2 linked regions of the Spartinivicinus marinus genome follow. The protein of the gene in region 1 interacts with the protein of each later gene in a pairwise test. Links are inferred from orthologs where the notes say so. Each region holds a gene or a part of one and is shown on either strand. Other genes may lie near its edges.

Region 1 (7,486 bases):
CCAGGTTTTCTGCTAATGTACCGCCAACCTGACCAGCCCCCAATATAATGATTTTCATCTGCTAAAGGCTTATTTGTTGTTATTACTGTTATTTGATAATGCAAGTCTAGGTTTTTAATAAGCAGGCGTAAAAGAAACCATCATGACCGTTGATCTGTGGTAGCAATTGTCGGCCAGTACCCGTATCTATACCCCAGTTAGCATCAATAGTGCTGAGTGCTGCATCAGCCTGATTTTCAAGAAAATCTAGTACTACTTCAGCATTTTCTTCTGGAATAACTGAGCAGGTGGCATACACCAGTCGTCCCCCAGGTTTCAGTAACTGCCATAGTGCGGTGAGAATACTTTGTTGAGTAACCGCTAGATTATCGATATCTTCAGGTCGTCTAAGCAACTTAATATCAGGATGACGCCTGATTACACCAGTGGCAGAGCAAGGTGCATCTAATAAAATGCGATCAAACTCGCGGCCATCCCACCAACTAAGCGGTTTACTGGCATCTCCCTCTACTACTTGGCAGTTAAGATCAAGTCGGTGCAGGTTTTCCTTCACTTTCCCTAGCCGCTGTCCATCAACATCCAGTGCAATCACTTCAGCAAGCTCTGGTTGCGTCTCTAAAATATGGCAGGTTTTTCCACCAGGGGCTGCACAGGCATCAAGTACTCGTTGACCAGGCTGTAAATCTAATAACGTGGCAGAAAGCTGCGCTGCTTCATCTTGTACACTCACCAGGCCTTCACTAAAACCTGGAATTTTCTGTACGGGTACAGGTTGTTTCAGCGTGACGGCTGATCCTGCAAACTGACATGGCGTTGCTTCAATGCTGGCTTCATTGCATTGGTTTAAGAAATCATCACGGGTTATTTTGCTCAAATTAACCCGTAAAGTCATAGGAGGGTGGCTGTTATTAGCCTCAATAATTTGTGGCCAATGATCAGGCCAGTGATGAGTGAGTAGCTCGCGTAGCCAGTCGGGGTGTGAAGTTAAGGTTTCTGGCGTCTGATCAGCTTGCTCTAGCAGTTGCTGCTGCTGGCGTTGAAACTGCCTTAATACACCATTAACTAAACCCTTTGCCCAGTTTTTTTTAAGTAGCTGGCAGGTACCTACTGTTTCACCGATGGCTGCATGGGCTGGAATCCGGGTGTAAACCAGCTGATATAGACCAAGCAAAATCAGTGCAAATATATCAGCATCTTTACTTTTTAGTGGCTTTGCCAGCAACTGCTTGCTACACGAAGATAATCTAAAATACCAGCGTAGCGTACCGTAGCACAGCTCTTGTAATAGGCTACGATCTATAGGTGCTACTTGCTGACTGTATTGAGGTAATATTTGGCTAAGTGACTGGCCTTGGTTAATAACTTCTTTAATGGCTTTAGCTGCAACCATTCGCACCGGCTGATGGTCTGACATTAGCTTAACTTAACTCCCGGTTGAAACTGCTCTTTACGACTATTCAAAAGTTCTTGAACACTCATTGATTTACTGTTGGGAAGCTGAAGCCTGGTGATACGTAAAGTGCCGTTACCGCAGGCAATATCTAACCCTTCTTTGTTTGCAGAAATAATAGTGCCAGGTGCTTGATCAGAGCTATTTGCTGAAAGAATAGCTAAGGACTTTCCATTAACAGCCAAAGGCTTTGCTTCCCAAACTCGAATACGCTGGCCATCAAGTTCAGTAAAGGCAATTGGCCAAGGGTTGAAAGCGCGAATCAAACAATCAAGCTCAGTCGCTGACTGTTCCCAGTTAATATGAGCTTCTTGTTTGGAAAGCTTGTGTGCGTAGCTGGCATTTTCATGATCTTGCACTTTAGGTTGCAACTGACCATCAGCTATTTGTTGTAAAGTTTTTAGAAGTGCTGGTGAACCAATTTCAGCCAACTTGTCATGTAATGAGCCACCTGTTTCTTGATCAGATATTTCACACTCACTGATGGTGAGCATATCACCAGTATCCAGCCCAACATCCATTTGCATAATGGTGACACCTGTAGCTTTGTCCCCTGCAGCAATTGCTCGTTGAATGGGGGCAGCCCCTCGCCATTTAGGCAATAAAGAAGCGTGGACATTAATACAACCGTAGTGAGGTGTTTCTAAAATGATTTTTGGCAGTAATAAACCATAAGCGACTACGACCATCACATCGGCGTTAAGGCTGGCTAACTCCGTTTGTGCTTCTTCTGACTTTAAACTGGTAGGTTGAAATACGGGTATTTGATGGGCTTCAGCTAATACTTTAACTGGGCTTGGGGTTAGCTTTCTGCCACGCCCAGAAGGACGATCTGGCTGAGTGTAAGCAGCTATGACTTGGTGCTGGCTATCCAGTAAAGCTTGTAAATGGATAGCAGCAAACTCCGGGGTACCGGCGAAAACGATGCGTAGTGGCTTTATGCTCATGGAATCTTGGTTATAGTCAAATAAAAAAGGGTTGTCGCTTGGCAACAACCCTAAATCGATAAATCTATATCAAGACAGCTTCATATGGCAACTAGTTAGTGTAATAGCATTTTTAAAATACAGTGTCTTTGGCTATTACGCCGTTTGAAAACGGTGCTGTTTTTCTAGCTTCTTCTTAATTCGATTACGCTTTAATGGCGATATATAGTCAACAAACAGTTTTCCATTAAGATGGTCAATTTCGTGTTGAACACATACCGCCAGTAACCCTTCACACTCCATGGTGAATTGTTCACCATCCAGATTTAGTGCGGTGAGTTTAATTCTTTCTGGACGGGTGACATCCTCATAAAAGCCAGGTACTGATAAGCAACCTTCTTGCATATGGTCAAGCTTGTCAGTTAGTACTTTAAACTCAGGGTTAATGAGTACATATGGCTGGCTTTTGTCTTCAGAAACGTCAATAACAACTATCCGCTTATGAACATTTACCTGGGTCGCAGCTAAGCCAATACCCGGTGCTTGATACATAGTTTCTAGCATGTCATTGGCTAGCTTGCGAATAGAGTCGTCTACTTTTTCTATTGGTGTAGCTTTGATTCTTAGGCGTGAATCAGGAAACTCTAAAATATCTAAAACGGCCATTCTGCTTGATATCCTCGAAAATCGTTATAGCTAATTTTATTGTTGATAAGCTAGCTTGGCAATGACTGAAAAGCGAACACTTAAGCCATCATAGAGAGATCACTCTAGAGTCTTAAATAGAAAATCTAAAGTTTAGAGTACTATTCACTATATCAGTTGCTAATATGTAATTATGCCAGCTTATAAGAGTGGCTTATTTCACAAAATTTGGTGTTGATACCCTGTATTCCTTTAATGAGTGCGCTATATTGCGCATAGAGAGTGTGAACAGTTTCTAATGCTATAAGAGACTTATTATAGATAGTTGGTATTTTGTATATAGATAGATTGTCTGACTGTTTTCTTTAATAAAGTAGCTTAAGTAATTGAAAGTAGCTTAAGTAACTGTTTGTAGCTGAATCTGGGTGCTGTGCAAGACAAGCGTTTTACTTGTTAGCTGACTGTTGTGATTAACCAGCGCAGTGAACAGTTTGGAGAGGGGGAGTCTTTGCTCCAATCGTTAGTTGTTTACAGCAGTAGTCTGAATATTTCTGTGGTTTGGTAAATTTTTCAGACTAGTATATTTGAAATGAAATAATCAATGCTGCTTGTTTTCCCTTTTTTACAGGGTTTAAACGGGTGGTGAATGCCAACATGATAAGTAACAATAAAGGATAACACCATGAGGAAATCGCTTCTTGGGGTTGTTTTTTCCTGCCTGGTCAGCTTTTCAACCGTGGCTGCTGAAAATCCCATCCGAGCTGATCATCCTAACTCTTACACCGTGAAAAAAGGTGATACGTTGTGGGATATAGCTAACCGTTTTCTGACTAAGCCCTGGATGTGGCCTGCAATTTGGCACGTAAATCCAATTATTAAAAACCCCCACCTTATCTATCCAGGAGACCAGATAAACTTGGTTTATATTGATGGTAAACCTTATCTGACTATTGGTAAGCGAGGGGCCGGGGGAGTGATTAAGCTGAGCCCGAAAATTCGTAAAACTCCAATTAAATCGGCAATCCCTGCTATTCCATTGAATGCTATTAATAGTTTCATGGACCGAAGTCGTATAATTGATGATGAAGATGTTATTGAAAAAGCTCCATATGTAATTTCCAGCCGGCAAGAGCGGATTATTAATGGCGTTAATGACCTCATTTATGCTCGTGGCGAATTTAAAGACGATGCATCAGCTTATGGTATTTTCCGCCGTGCAGAGCGATTTACTGACCCAAAAACTAATGAGTTTTTAGGTGTAATGGTGATGGATATTGGGGTTGGTGAAATAAAAGACGTTGCTAATGATATTGCCACAATCAATATTACTGAGAGTAATAGTGAAATCAGAATTGGTGACAGAATGCTGGAAACGGAAGAACGTCGTTTGCAGCCAGTCTTCCACCCAAGCTCACCTAAAAAAGATATTGAGGGTGAAATTCTAGCTGTGGTTGGTGGGGTTAACCAAATTGGCCAGTTTGATAATGTGGTGATTAACCGTGGTACTCGTGATGGATTAGAGACTGGTAATATCATGTCTATTACCAAAAAGTTAGTTATCAAAGATCACGTAACTAAACAATATGTCGATATGCCACCTGATGAAGTGGGCTTATTGATGATATATCGTCCGTTTGAGAAGGTGAGCTATGCGGTGGTGTTGAAGGCAACACAACCAATTAAAACGGGAGATGGCGTCATTAATCCTTGAATAGATACCCAGCTCTTTGGGTATAGTAATTTCATAAAGTCTGGGGCATATTGCCCCATCCCTCCCTGCTAAAGAACAGAAAACGTGTCTAAACAAGTAACATGGCAAAAACTGTCAGACTGGGTGCTGTTGCACTCTGTATCCGGTGTTGGTGCTAACCGTTTTAGTCAGTTAATAGCACGATTTGGTAGTCCTTCACTGGCATTGCAGCAATCTGCCAGCAAACTGTCTGACTATTTACCCCCTAAAAGTATTGAAATAATACGAGAAATTCAGCAAGGTTCTGGTAAAGAGTATGATCAGCTGCAGTCATTGCTGGTAAAAACGGCGCAGTGGCTAGAGCATCCTAACCATCATATTATTTCCTGTATTGATGAGGGTTATCCGAGTGCTTTTAGCCACTTAACTGACCCGCCCCCTTTATTATTTGCTGTTGGTAACCCAGATTTATTAGAGATGCCACAACTATCTATTGTGGGTAGTCGCCATCCATCCAAAAGTGGCGAGGAAAATAGTTATCACTTTGCTAATACGATGGCGAAAGGCGGTTTTACTATCACCAGTGGCTTGGCAGATGGCATTGATGCAGCTGCCCATAAAGGTGCTTTAGATGCAGAAGGGTACACAATAGCTGTCGTTGGTACTGGTTTAGATTTGGTTTATCCCGCAAAAAATAAAGCATTAGCCGAACGAATTAGTCAAAGTGGCTTATTAATTTCTGAATTTCCTTTAGGCACTAAACCACAGGCAAGTAATTTTCCACGTCGGAACCGTCTTATCAGTTGTCTTGGGCTGGGGGTGCTAGTAGTTGAAGCAGCACTGCAAAGTGGTTCATTAATTACGGCACGATTAGCTGCGGAGCAAGGGCGAGAGGTTTTTGCTATTCCAGGGTCTATCCATAATCCACTCAGTAAAGGGTGCCATCAATTAATTCGACAAGGTGCTAAGCTGGTTGATAGTGTTGAGCATATCTGGGAAGAGCTAAAGCATAGCTTAAATACTTATTCTGTTGTTAGGGGAGCGTGTCAGGCTGTAGAGGCCCAAGAACCTGAAGAGCAGCCAGTCATTCAACCATTAGTGCTGGAAGACCCTAATCAGCAGCAGGTTTTAGACGCTATTGGTGATGAAACCACTTCTATGGATATGATTATGGCGCGTACTGGGCTAGCTGCAAATGATGTTAATAATCTGGTGCTGGAACTGGAGATGCAAGGGTTTATTGCTTCTGTGCCAGGTGGGGTAGTACGAAACCCTACCCAACAATTTTAAACACTGGTGAGTATTATAAAATGCTTACCAGAAGAATATAGAGTAGAACTATTAATAACACCTAACCAACTGGTTAGTCTTGCATCCCTGATTGGGGTGGGGTAATTTGCGTTTCTTTTTTGCTGACTTGCTAATGAGGTGCTAACTATGGCTAAGCCTTTTGTGGCCATTTTAATGGGGTCTGACTCAGACTTTCCAAAAGTTGAAGCGGCAATTGGAGTTTTGAAAAAACTGTCAATTCCTTATGAAGTGCGGGTTCACTCAGCTCATCGTACTCCAGATGCTACTCATCAATATGTTACAGGTGCTGATCAGCGTGGTTGTGCTGCTTTTATTGCTTGTGCAGGTATGGCTGCTCACTTAGCTGGTGTAGTTGCATCTTTAACTATTAAGCCAGTTATTGGCGTGCCAATTGATGCAGGCCCTCTAGATGGCTTAGATGCATTAATGTCTACAGTACAAATGCCTGGTGGTATTCCTGTTGCAACAGTGGCAATTGGTAAGGCGGGTGCAAAAAATGCTGGCTACCTTGCTGCACAAATCATTGCAGTATCTGACGCAGATTTAGCTGAGCGTTTAAAAGCTGATCGTGCAGAAAATGCTAAAGAAGTGTTAGCAAAAAACGAAGCTTTGCAAAAGCAACTAAACGGCTAGCATCCTCTTATTATTTATGACAGCTGATGTATTTCAGACCGCCGTGAGTGCTATGCACCGCGGCGGTGTCGTGGCTTATCCTACTGAAGCAGTATGGGGGCTTGGTTGTGACCCCTGGCAGCAGACAGCAGTAGAGGAAATCCTTAAGCTGAAACAGCGCCCTATGGAAAAAGGGTTGATTATGGTTGCAGCTGATATAAGTCAGATTGAGCCATTACTTAAGTCTGTAACAGCTGAACAACTGACACAGCTTAAAGCAAGTTGGCCTGGCCCTGTTACCTGGCTCATTCCTGATCCTGAGAATTGGGTGCCGCAGTGGGTTAAAGGAGAACACAGTGCTGTTGCAATTCGGATAAGTGATCATCCTGTTGTAACGAAACTTTGTCGGTTGATAGGAAAGCCAATTATTTCCACCTCAGCTAATTTAGCTGGTGAGCCAGAACTAAAGACTGAGCAGGCAGTTAGGCAACAGTTTGGTGATAAACTGGATGCAGTTGTTTCTGGAGAGCGGGGTAATCAGACTAAGCCATCGCAGATTAGGGATTTGATTACTAACCAAATATTACGGTAATACCCTTCGCTGTGGGTAACTTTATTCTTGATGGCCATCTCTCCTTCCGATTAAATATACTTCTTGCAAGAACCCCTCAATAGTGGATGCCATTGTGACTCAGCCAGATATTCAAGCCGTTAAAAATTATCTTCTTAACTTGCAAGACAATATTTGTCGTGCATTAGAACAAGAAGATGGTGAAGCGAAATTTCAGCAGGATGAATGGCAAAGAGAAGGAGGAGGCGGTGGTCGTACTCGGGTGATTAGCAATGGCGCTG
Region 2 (7,399 bases), 2.4 Mb from region 1 along the record:
GTGAGCCAAGTCTTTATCAAACTCTGCTTGAAAGTCTGGATCTCGCCACAACTTGTGGTAAGTTTCTTCTAACTCAGCTAATGCCGCCATCAAGGTTTCAGATACAAAACGACCACCGTAAGGCCCAAAATGACCTCGGCTGTCGGGTAGTTTTAATAGATCTTCAACACTGTATTGTTGAGACACTGGCAACCTCTCGAATAAACGCATTAATTTTGGCAGGGTCCTTAATACCTTTTGCTTGCTCCACCCCGCCACTTACATCCACAGCAAAAGGCCTCACCTGTTGAATAGCCATTGCTACGTTATTGGCAGATAAGCCACCGGCAAGAATAATCGGTTTGCTGGGATGAGCAGGAATACACTGCCAATTAAAAGTTTCACCGGTTCCACCAGGAATACCGGGGCGATAGCTATCTAATAAAATACCTGCCGCCGACTTATACTGCCCGATAATACGGTTAATATCCATCCCTTCTCGCACTCGAAGGGCTTTTATATAAGGTTTATTAAATTGCTGACAAAAAACTTCAGGCTCATCACCATGAAATTGCAATAACCCGAGCGGTACGTCTGTTAACACTTGTTGTATATAGTCAGTTGTTGCATTCACAAACAGACCAACAGTAGTAATAAATGGACTTAGGCTACTTGCTATTTCAGCTGCTTGCGGAATATTCACCGCTCTTGGGCTTTGTTCATAAAACACCAGGCCAATCGCATCAGCACCCGCATTCACGGCTGCCTTCGCATCCACCAGCCGAGTGATACCACAAATTTTTACCCTTACACGTTGATTCATATACAACTCGAAACCCTGTTATTTAAAACCCTGTTATTTAAAACCCAGTTATTCAAAACCCAGATATTCAAAACAAAATCATTCTATCCAGTGACTAGTACTAACTACTCTGTCAGCCAGGGTGATAGAAAGTATGGGCCTAAGGGAGGGGAAGGTAAATCAAATTGCTCAGGATAGCCTACATCAACAAAATATAAGCCATAAGGTGGTGCAGTGACTCCCCCTTGAGTTCGGTCACGAGCAGCTAATACGTCTTTTACCCAGCTGATAGGGCGTTTACTACAGCCAATGGCCATCAATACCCCAGCAATATTACGCACCATATGATGTAAAAATGCATTGGCTTTGACATCGATAACAATTAAGTCACCAAAGCGCTCTACCCGCAAATGATGAATCGTCTTAACTGGTGACTTGGCCTGACAGCCGATTGCCCGAAACGAGCTAAAGTCATGCTCGCCTTCTAAAGCCTGAGCAGCCTCACTCATCAAGGCCACATTCAGGGGCCGATAGTTCCAGGTGACCCCATTGGGTAAGTGGGCAGGCCTCACTGGGGTATTTAGAATGACATAGCGATAACGACGATACACTGCACTAAAACGAGCATGAAAACTATCATCCACCGGTTTAACCCAGCGTACTGAGATATCATTAGGAAGGTTACTATTGGCACCAAATACCCAGCTTCGCTCAGAGCGTATTGCAGTGCTATCAAAGTGAATGATTTGATTACAACCATGTACTCCGGTATCAGTCCGCCCTGCACAAATCACTGTTAGAGGATGATCAGCCACCTCACTGATAGCTGCCTCTACTGCACGTTGAACGGTCTTGATACCTGAGCGCTGGGCTTGCCAGCCATGATAATGGGAACCATCATATTCGATACTGGCAGCAAAGCGTTGAGCCACTTCAGTCGCTGGCTGCCGATCAGCGACTGAATCATGGGATTGCACCTGAGTCATTACTCCCTACTGTCTGATTACTACCCACCATCGATTTTTAAGCGCCCTCTTTAGCAGAGGGCTGGGGTGAGGAAAATATTACTGATTATCGCTAGTCCATGCTATCCAACAGTCCCTGTGCTTCTTTTTTCTGTACATCATTACCTTCAGTCATGACTTCATCCAGAATATCCCGAGCACCATCCTGATCTCCCATATCAATATAAGCCCGAGCTAAATCCAGTTTTGTCGCCGCTTCATCGGCATCAGCCAGGAACTCATAATCCTGCTCTTGACCAGCAGGGGCTTTTGCTACTGCAGGCTTAGCTTGTACTTTAGGCTCAGCCACTGCTGTTGCAGTGCCGTGATCTTCTACTGGGGCAGGTCTTGTGACAGGTGCTTCAGCAGTTACATCCATATCGTCATCCATATCCAAGTCATCAATTGCCAATTCCGCCGCCAGGCTTTCAGTAGCTGCATCCAAGTCAGCCAGATTATCTTCCATTGCGTCAGAGTCTAAGATAAAGGCTTCCTCTTCTTCAGAGAGCCCCAGATTTTCAGCCTTAGTTAATGTTTCAGTCGGCGCTGGCTGCTCAACAGGAGGCTCGGGGGCTTTTGCTATCTCCGCTACTGGCTCTTCTATTGCTACAGGCTCTTCCAGATCAAGTGCATCTTCACTCAAGTCAAGCTCAAGGTCTTCCAGTGAGGTATCTAAACTCTCTTCCAGCTCAGTCGAGGTTGACTCCATATCCAAGCTCAGCTCATCATCCAAGCTAAACTCTTCTTCTGTAGGCAGTTCTTCTAAGTCACTCAAGTCAAGCTCTAAAGCTTTGTCCAGATCTTCAACTTCCGCTGAGGGCTCCAAATCTAAAGACAATTCATCAAGACTTTCTGCCACCTCTTCAGAGGCAACTTCATCATCCAGGCTTAACTCAAGATCAAGCTCATCTTCAAGCGCAGCAGGCTCTTCAATGCTTTCATCCAGGCTACCAAGATCTAAACCAAATTCTTCATCCTCAAGCTCTGCATCTAGACTCGTTTCCAAATCATCCAGACTTAGCTCATCTGTCTCAGCAGTAGTAGACAGTTGATTAAGCTCACCTTCTAAATCCAAGTCATCGAGGGATAAACTTTCATCAAGATCATCCATCGTCAAGGCTTCATCGGTTAGCTCCTGCTCTAAGCTAGCAAACTCATCTTTCTCCTCAGCAGCAATTCTGGGAGCTGCTGAAGCCAACGCATCACCAAACTTTGCTTTTAGCGCCTCAGCCTGTTGAATAGCTCCTTGATCAGCTAGCTCGTGCAACTCCTGTAGCTCTTGGCTGAACGCATTGGCATCTTGCATTTCGGCATACACTTCCAGCAGCTTCACTCGTAAGTCGCTACGAGAAGGTTCATCATTGATTACGTTACGTAACAACTGCTCTGCTTCAGAGAAACGCCCATAAGCAATATAGATATCAGCTTCACCGATTGGATCGGCTGTTTGCGGTGTTACAGGTTCTGTTGGCTCTTCCTCTGCCACTTCCAATGCTTCTTCAGCACCACCGCCGCTCACTCCGCTAACGACGGTTTGGTCCTCCCCCAGGCCTTCCTCCTCAAACTCTTCGTAAAACTCCTCATCTTCTTGCGCTCGCCGCCGAGACCAGAGGAATAACCCTCCAACTAGTATGACAATAACACCTCCCACCGTTCCTAATAACACCGGGCTCGCGAGTACTTGGTCAATAATACCCGGCTCTGGCTTAGGTTCTGGGGTAGTTTCTGGGGTAGTTTCTGGGGTAGTTTCTGGGGTAGTGGTGGGTTGAACAGGCTGTTTATCAACCACAACTTCTGGAGTCACTGCTTGCGTTGCTTGTTCAGCTTGTTCTTGCGCTTCTGCTAATTGCGTTTGCAAAGCAGCCAGCTGCTCATCTTTCAGGCTCAACAGGCGTTGTAGGGTGCCAATCTGGTCTTCCAACTCCTGCAGTCTTGCGCCTTGCTCTTCAATTTCCCGTTGTGATTTATCAAGATTTTCCTGAGCAAGTGACAGCTCATTCTTCAGCTCGCTCACTTGCGTATCAGAAACACCTTCAGGTTGTCCCGTATCCGCACCGGTTTCGTCTGGCTGGTTGGCTGTTGATGTGACAATGGTCAGTTTACCATCCTGTGTGGTTTCCGTTACCACTGGCTCAACATCAGTTCGAGGCGTCGCATCAATTTGTGGTGCAGCTAGTTCTGTTGTGCCTTGCTTCCATGCTTGATTTTGCTGCTTAATTTGGGTCACTGCATCACTAACAGACACATTTCTAACCCGCTGTTCATCCGGTAGTCGCAGTACCTTACCTTTCTTCAACAGATTAATATTGTTGTTGATAAAGGCATCAGGGTTATCCTGCTGCAAAGCCAACATCGTTTGTTGAACAGTAACTTGACTGGAAGGCTTAACTTTGGCGGCAATTTCATAAAGGGTGTCGTTTGCTTGAACCCGATAAGAATCCCCGCCCTGGAAGCCTGTATCAGTTGGGGTTGTTGTAACCGTGGTCGGTTCAGCTGTAGTCGGTGTTGCGACTGGAGCGGGACGCTCAGCCACTGGCTCAGCTGTAGCGGGTGCCTCAACCGCTGTTGGGGCTTGCTCAGTGAATGTCGGTGGATCTAGCAACACGGTGTACTCACGCAGCAATCGACCGCTGGGCCAGTGCACTTCGACTAAGAAGTTTAAGTAAGGCTCTCGAACTGGCTTATTACTGGAGACTTTGATGTAGGCAGAGCCGTTAGGACGAACCACCGTCGCAAACTTCATGTTGTTTAGAAAGAAAATTCTTTCTACACCCGCTCGGTTAAAGTCTTCTCGGGTAGCTAAATTGGGTAATATTTCATTAGCGTTCAGGTCTCTAATCTGGATGAGTTCAATTTCAGCATTCAAAGGCTGGTTGAGGGCGGATTTGAGGGCAATATCCCCAAGGCCCAGGGCATTTACTACCCCAGATGACAAGGCCCCGGTTGCAGCCATTGCCACTACAAGCTTGCGCACCATAATTCTCAATCCTTTATTATCATTTAGTCTTGCGATTTCTAAGGAGTTGGGTCTTTCTGCCATACACTTCACGACCAATTATTTGTTTCCCAGTTCTACTTGTTTTGGCTACTTGCCACTTGTTTTGGTAACCGCCTTAAAAACAAGCAAGTCAATACATTTCCCCTCGCGATCCATAAATTGATCCCAAACGATGAATACATAGACTTCCTGTGAATGCTGGGCGAGCTTGTAGAAAAGCAAGCTTTCTAACAAACTCAGCCTGAACGCGATTGGTCAATCTGTATATAACTATAAGACACAATGAGCAGGTAAGTAGCCCGCTTACCCACTCTATTCTTATCTTAGATTTGCAAATACAACAAAATGCTAGCCTTAACCGGTTAGACTAAAGCTAGAAATAAGGTTCAAATCGTTAAGTAAGTATCAATTATATATAGTCTTTTATCAATATCTCGGCAATTTGTACACTGTTAAGAGCGGCCCCTTTCCTTACATTATCCGCTACAACCCATAAATTGAGACCTCTGTCACAGGATATATCTTCTCTGACACGCCCGACGTAGACGGGATCTTCACCAGCAGCCTCAGTAACAGGTGTAGGATAACCACCATCTTGATGCTCATCTAACAGAACGACACCTGGTGCCTTTTTCAACAACTCCTGTGCCTGAGCAGCCGTAATCTTTTCTTTGGTTTCAATATGGACTGCTTCTGAATGACCATAAAAAACAGGCACTCTCACACAGGTTGGGTTAACCAAGATACCTTCATCGCCAAATATCTTTTTGGTCTCCCACACCATTTTCATCTCTTCTTTGGTGTAGCCATTTTCTTGAAAAACATCAATCTGTGGGAGCAAATTAAATGCAATCTGCTTAGGATAAACCTTAGCTTCTGCTCCTTTAGCATTCAATAAGGTGGCTGTTTGTGATGCCAACTCATTAATAGCGTCTTTACCTGTTCCTGAGACAGCTTGATAGGTCGCAACGTTTATACGACTAATACCAACTGCATCATAAAATGGCTTTAAAGCTACCAACATTTGAATCGTAGAACAGTTTGGATTAGCAATAATTCCACAATTAGTATAGTCCGCTACTTTTTCAGGATTAACCTCTGGCACCACCAATGGCACATTAGGGTCATAGCGGAAGTGGGAGGTATTATCTATGACCACACAGCTGGCCGCTGCTGCTTTTGGTGCGTATTCTGCCGATACACTTCCCCCGGCTGAAAACAAGCCAATTTGTACTTTGCTAAAATCAAAGGTGGCTAAATCTTCTACTACAACTGGCTTATTTTTAAATAAGATAGTACTTCCTGCAGAACGGCTACTGGCTAAAGGGTATATTTTACCCACAGGAAAATCCCGCTGCTCCAGTATCGACAACATAGCTTCACCGACTGCACCGGTTGCCCCAACCACAGCCACATCATATGTTTTAGTCATACGTGCTTACTTCCCATTAATGAGTTAATTAATTTTGAATAGGTATTAATTTTTTGCTGCGTAAAGGTTACAACGCTGCAACCACAGCATCCCCCATAGCCTTAGTCGACACTTGCCGGGTATCTGTTTCTTCTGTGTAAATATCAGCAGTACGTAAGCCATCGGCTAATACTTGCTTAACAGCAGCCTCAATTGCATCAGCGGGTTCTGGATAGCCCAGTGAATAGCGCAACATCATCGCAATGGATAAAATGGTTGCCAGCGGGTTAGCCACTTCCTTGCCTGCAATATCAGGTGCAGAACCATGGATTGGCTCGTACATACCCTTACCTTCAGCATTCAGTGATGCGGAAGGTAGCATACCAATAGAGCCTGTCAGCATTGCCGCCGCATCCGATAAAATATCACCAAACATATTACCTGTGACAATCACATCAAACTGTTTTGGGGCTCTTACCAGTTGCATCGCTGCGTTATCCACGTACATGTGGCTTAACTCAACATCGGGATAATCCTTAGCAACTTCTTCCATCACTTCTCGCCATAAGACAGTTGCTTCTAATACATTGGCTTTATCTACTGAACAAAGCTTACCCTGACGCTTTTGAGCTGCTTCAAATGCGACTTTTGCAATCCGACGAATTTCAGACTCGCTATACACATAAGTATTAAAACCCTGGCGCTCACCGTTGTCTAAGGTCTTAATACCACGAGGCTGACCAAAATAGATACCACCCGTCAGTTCTCGTACAATTAGAATATCCAAGCCAGCCACGACTTCTGGTTTTAAGGTGGAAGCATTTGCCAGTTGGGGATAAAGAATAGCAGGGCGCAAGTTACCAAACAGTTGTAGCTCAGCTCGTAAACCCAGTAAGCCTTTTTCAGGCCGTTTAGCCATTTCCAGCTGATCCCACTTAGGGCCGCCCACAGCACCTAATAAAATGGCATCGGCTGCTTTAGCTTGAGCCAAGGTCGACTCAGGTAATGGCACCCCCTCTGCGTCAATGGCCACACCACCCACCAAGCCTTCTTGCCAGTCAATCGCTAGCTGAAATTTATCTTTTACCGCTGCCAGTACTTTAATGGCCTCAGTAACGATTTCTGGTCCAATCCCATCACCAGGTAATACTAAAATTTGTTTACTCATTTAAATACCTACTTACCTTTAACTAAATAACCAGGGA

Evidence for each region.
Region 2: the proteins of def (region 1) and OQE68_RS01390 interact in binary tests that used the Escherichia coli proteins (3 or more experiments, as listed by UniProt). The link is inferred for Spartinivicinus marinus from one-to-one orthologs.

Annotation. Positions count from the first base shown.
Region 1 is NZ_JAPJZK010000001.1:2,662,811-2,670,296, forward strand. Bases 1,288-4,278 are described here. They hold def (peptide deformylase), read right to left. Parts: upstream 3,043-4,278; coding sequence 2,533-3,042; downstream 1,288-2,532. Other genes in these bases: rsmB (16S rRNA (cytosine(967)-C(5))-methyltransferase RsmB), read right to left, coding at 1,288-1,414; fmt (methionyl-tRNA formyltransferase), read right to left, coding at 1,414-2,397; OQE68_RS11900 (LysM peptidoglycan-binding domain-containing protein), read left to right, coding at 3,704-4,278. Also shown: Trk system potassium transporter TrkA, read right to left, coding at 1-58; more of rsmB, read right to left, coding at 107-1,287; more of OQE68_RS11900, read left to right, coding at 4,279-4,732; DNA-processing protein DprA, read left to right, coding at 4,817-6,001; purE (5-(carboxyamino)imidazole ribonucleotide mutase), read left to right, coding at 6,149-6,655; L-threonylcarbamoyladenylate synthase type 1 TsaC, read left to right, coding at 6,672-7,226; hemF (oxygen-dependent coproporphyrinogen oxidase), read left to right, coding at 7,321-7,486. UniProt on the Escherichia coli protein: Removes the formyl group from the N-terminal Met of newly synthesized proteins. Requires at least a dipeptide for an efficient rate of reaction. N-terminal L-methionine is a prerequisite for activity but the enzyme has broad specificity at other positions.
Region 2 is NZ_JAPJZK010000001.1:293,805-301,203, forward strand. Bases 4,205-7,108 are described here. They hold OQE68_RS01390 (aspartate-semialdehyde dehydrogenase), read right to left. Parts: upstream 6,216-7,108; coding sequence 5,193-6,215; downstream 4,205-5,192. Other genes in these bases: OQE68_RS01385 (FimV/HubP family polar landmark protein), read right to left, coding at 4,205-4,762; leuB (3-isopropylmalate dehydrogenase), read right to left, coding at 6,283-7,108. Also shown: trpB (tryptophan synthase subunit beta), read right to left, coding at 1-186; OQE68_RS01375 (phosphoribosylanthranilate isomerase), read right to left, coding at 164-802; tRNA pseudouridine(38-40) synthase TruA, read right to left, coding at 907-1,767; more of OQE68_RS01385, read right to left, coding at 1,859-4,204; more of leuB, read right to left, coding at 7,109-7,362; leuD (3-isopropylmalate dehydratase small subunit), read right to left, coding at 7,381-7,399.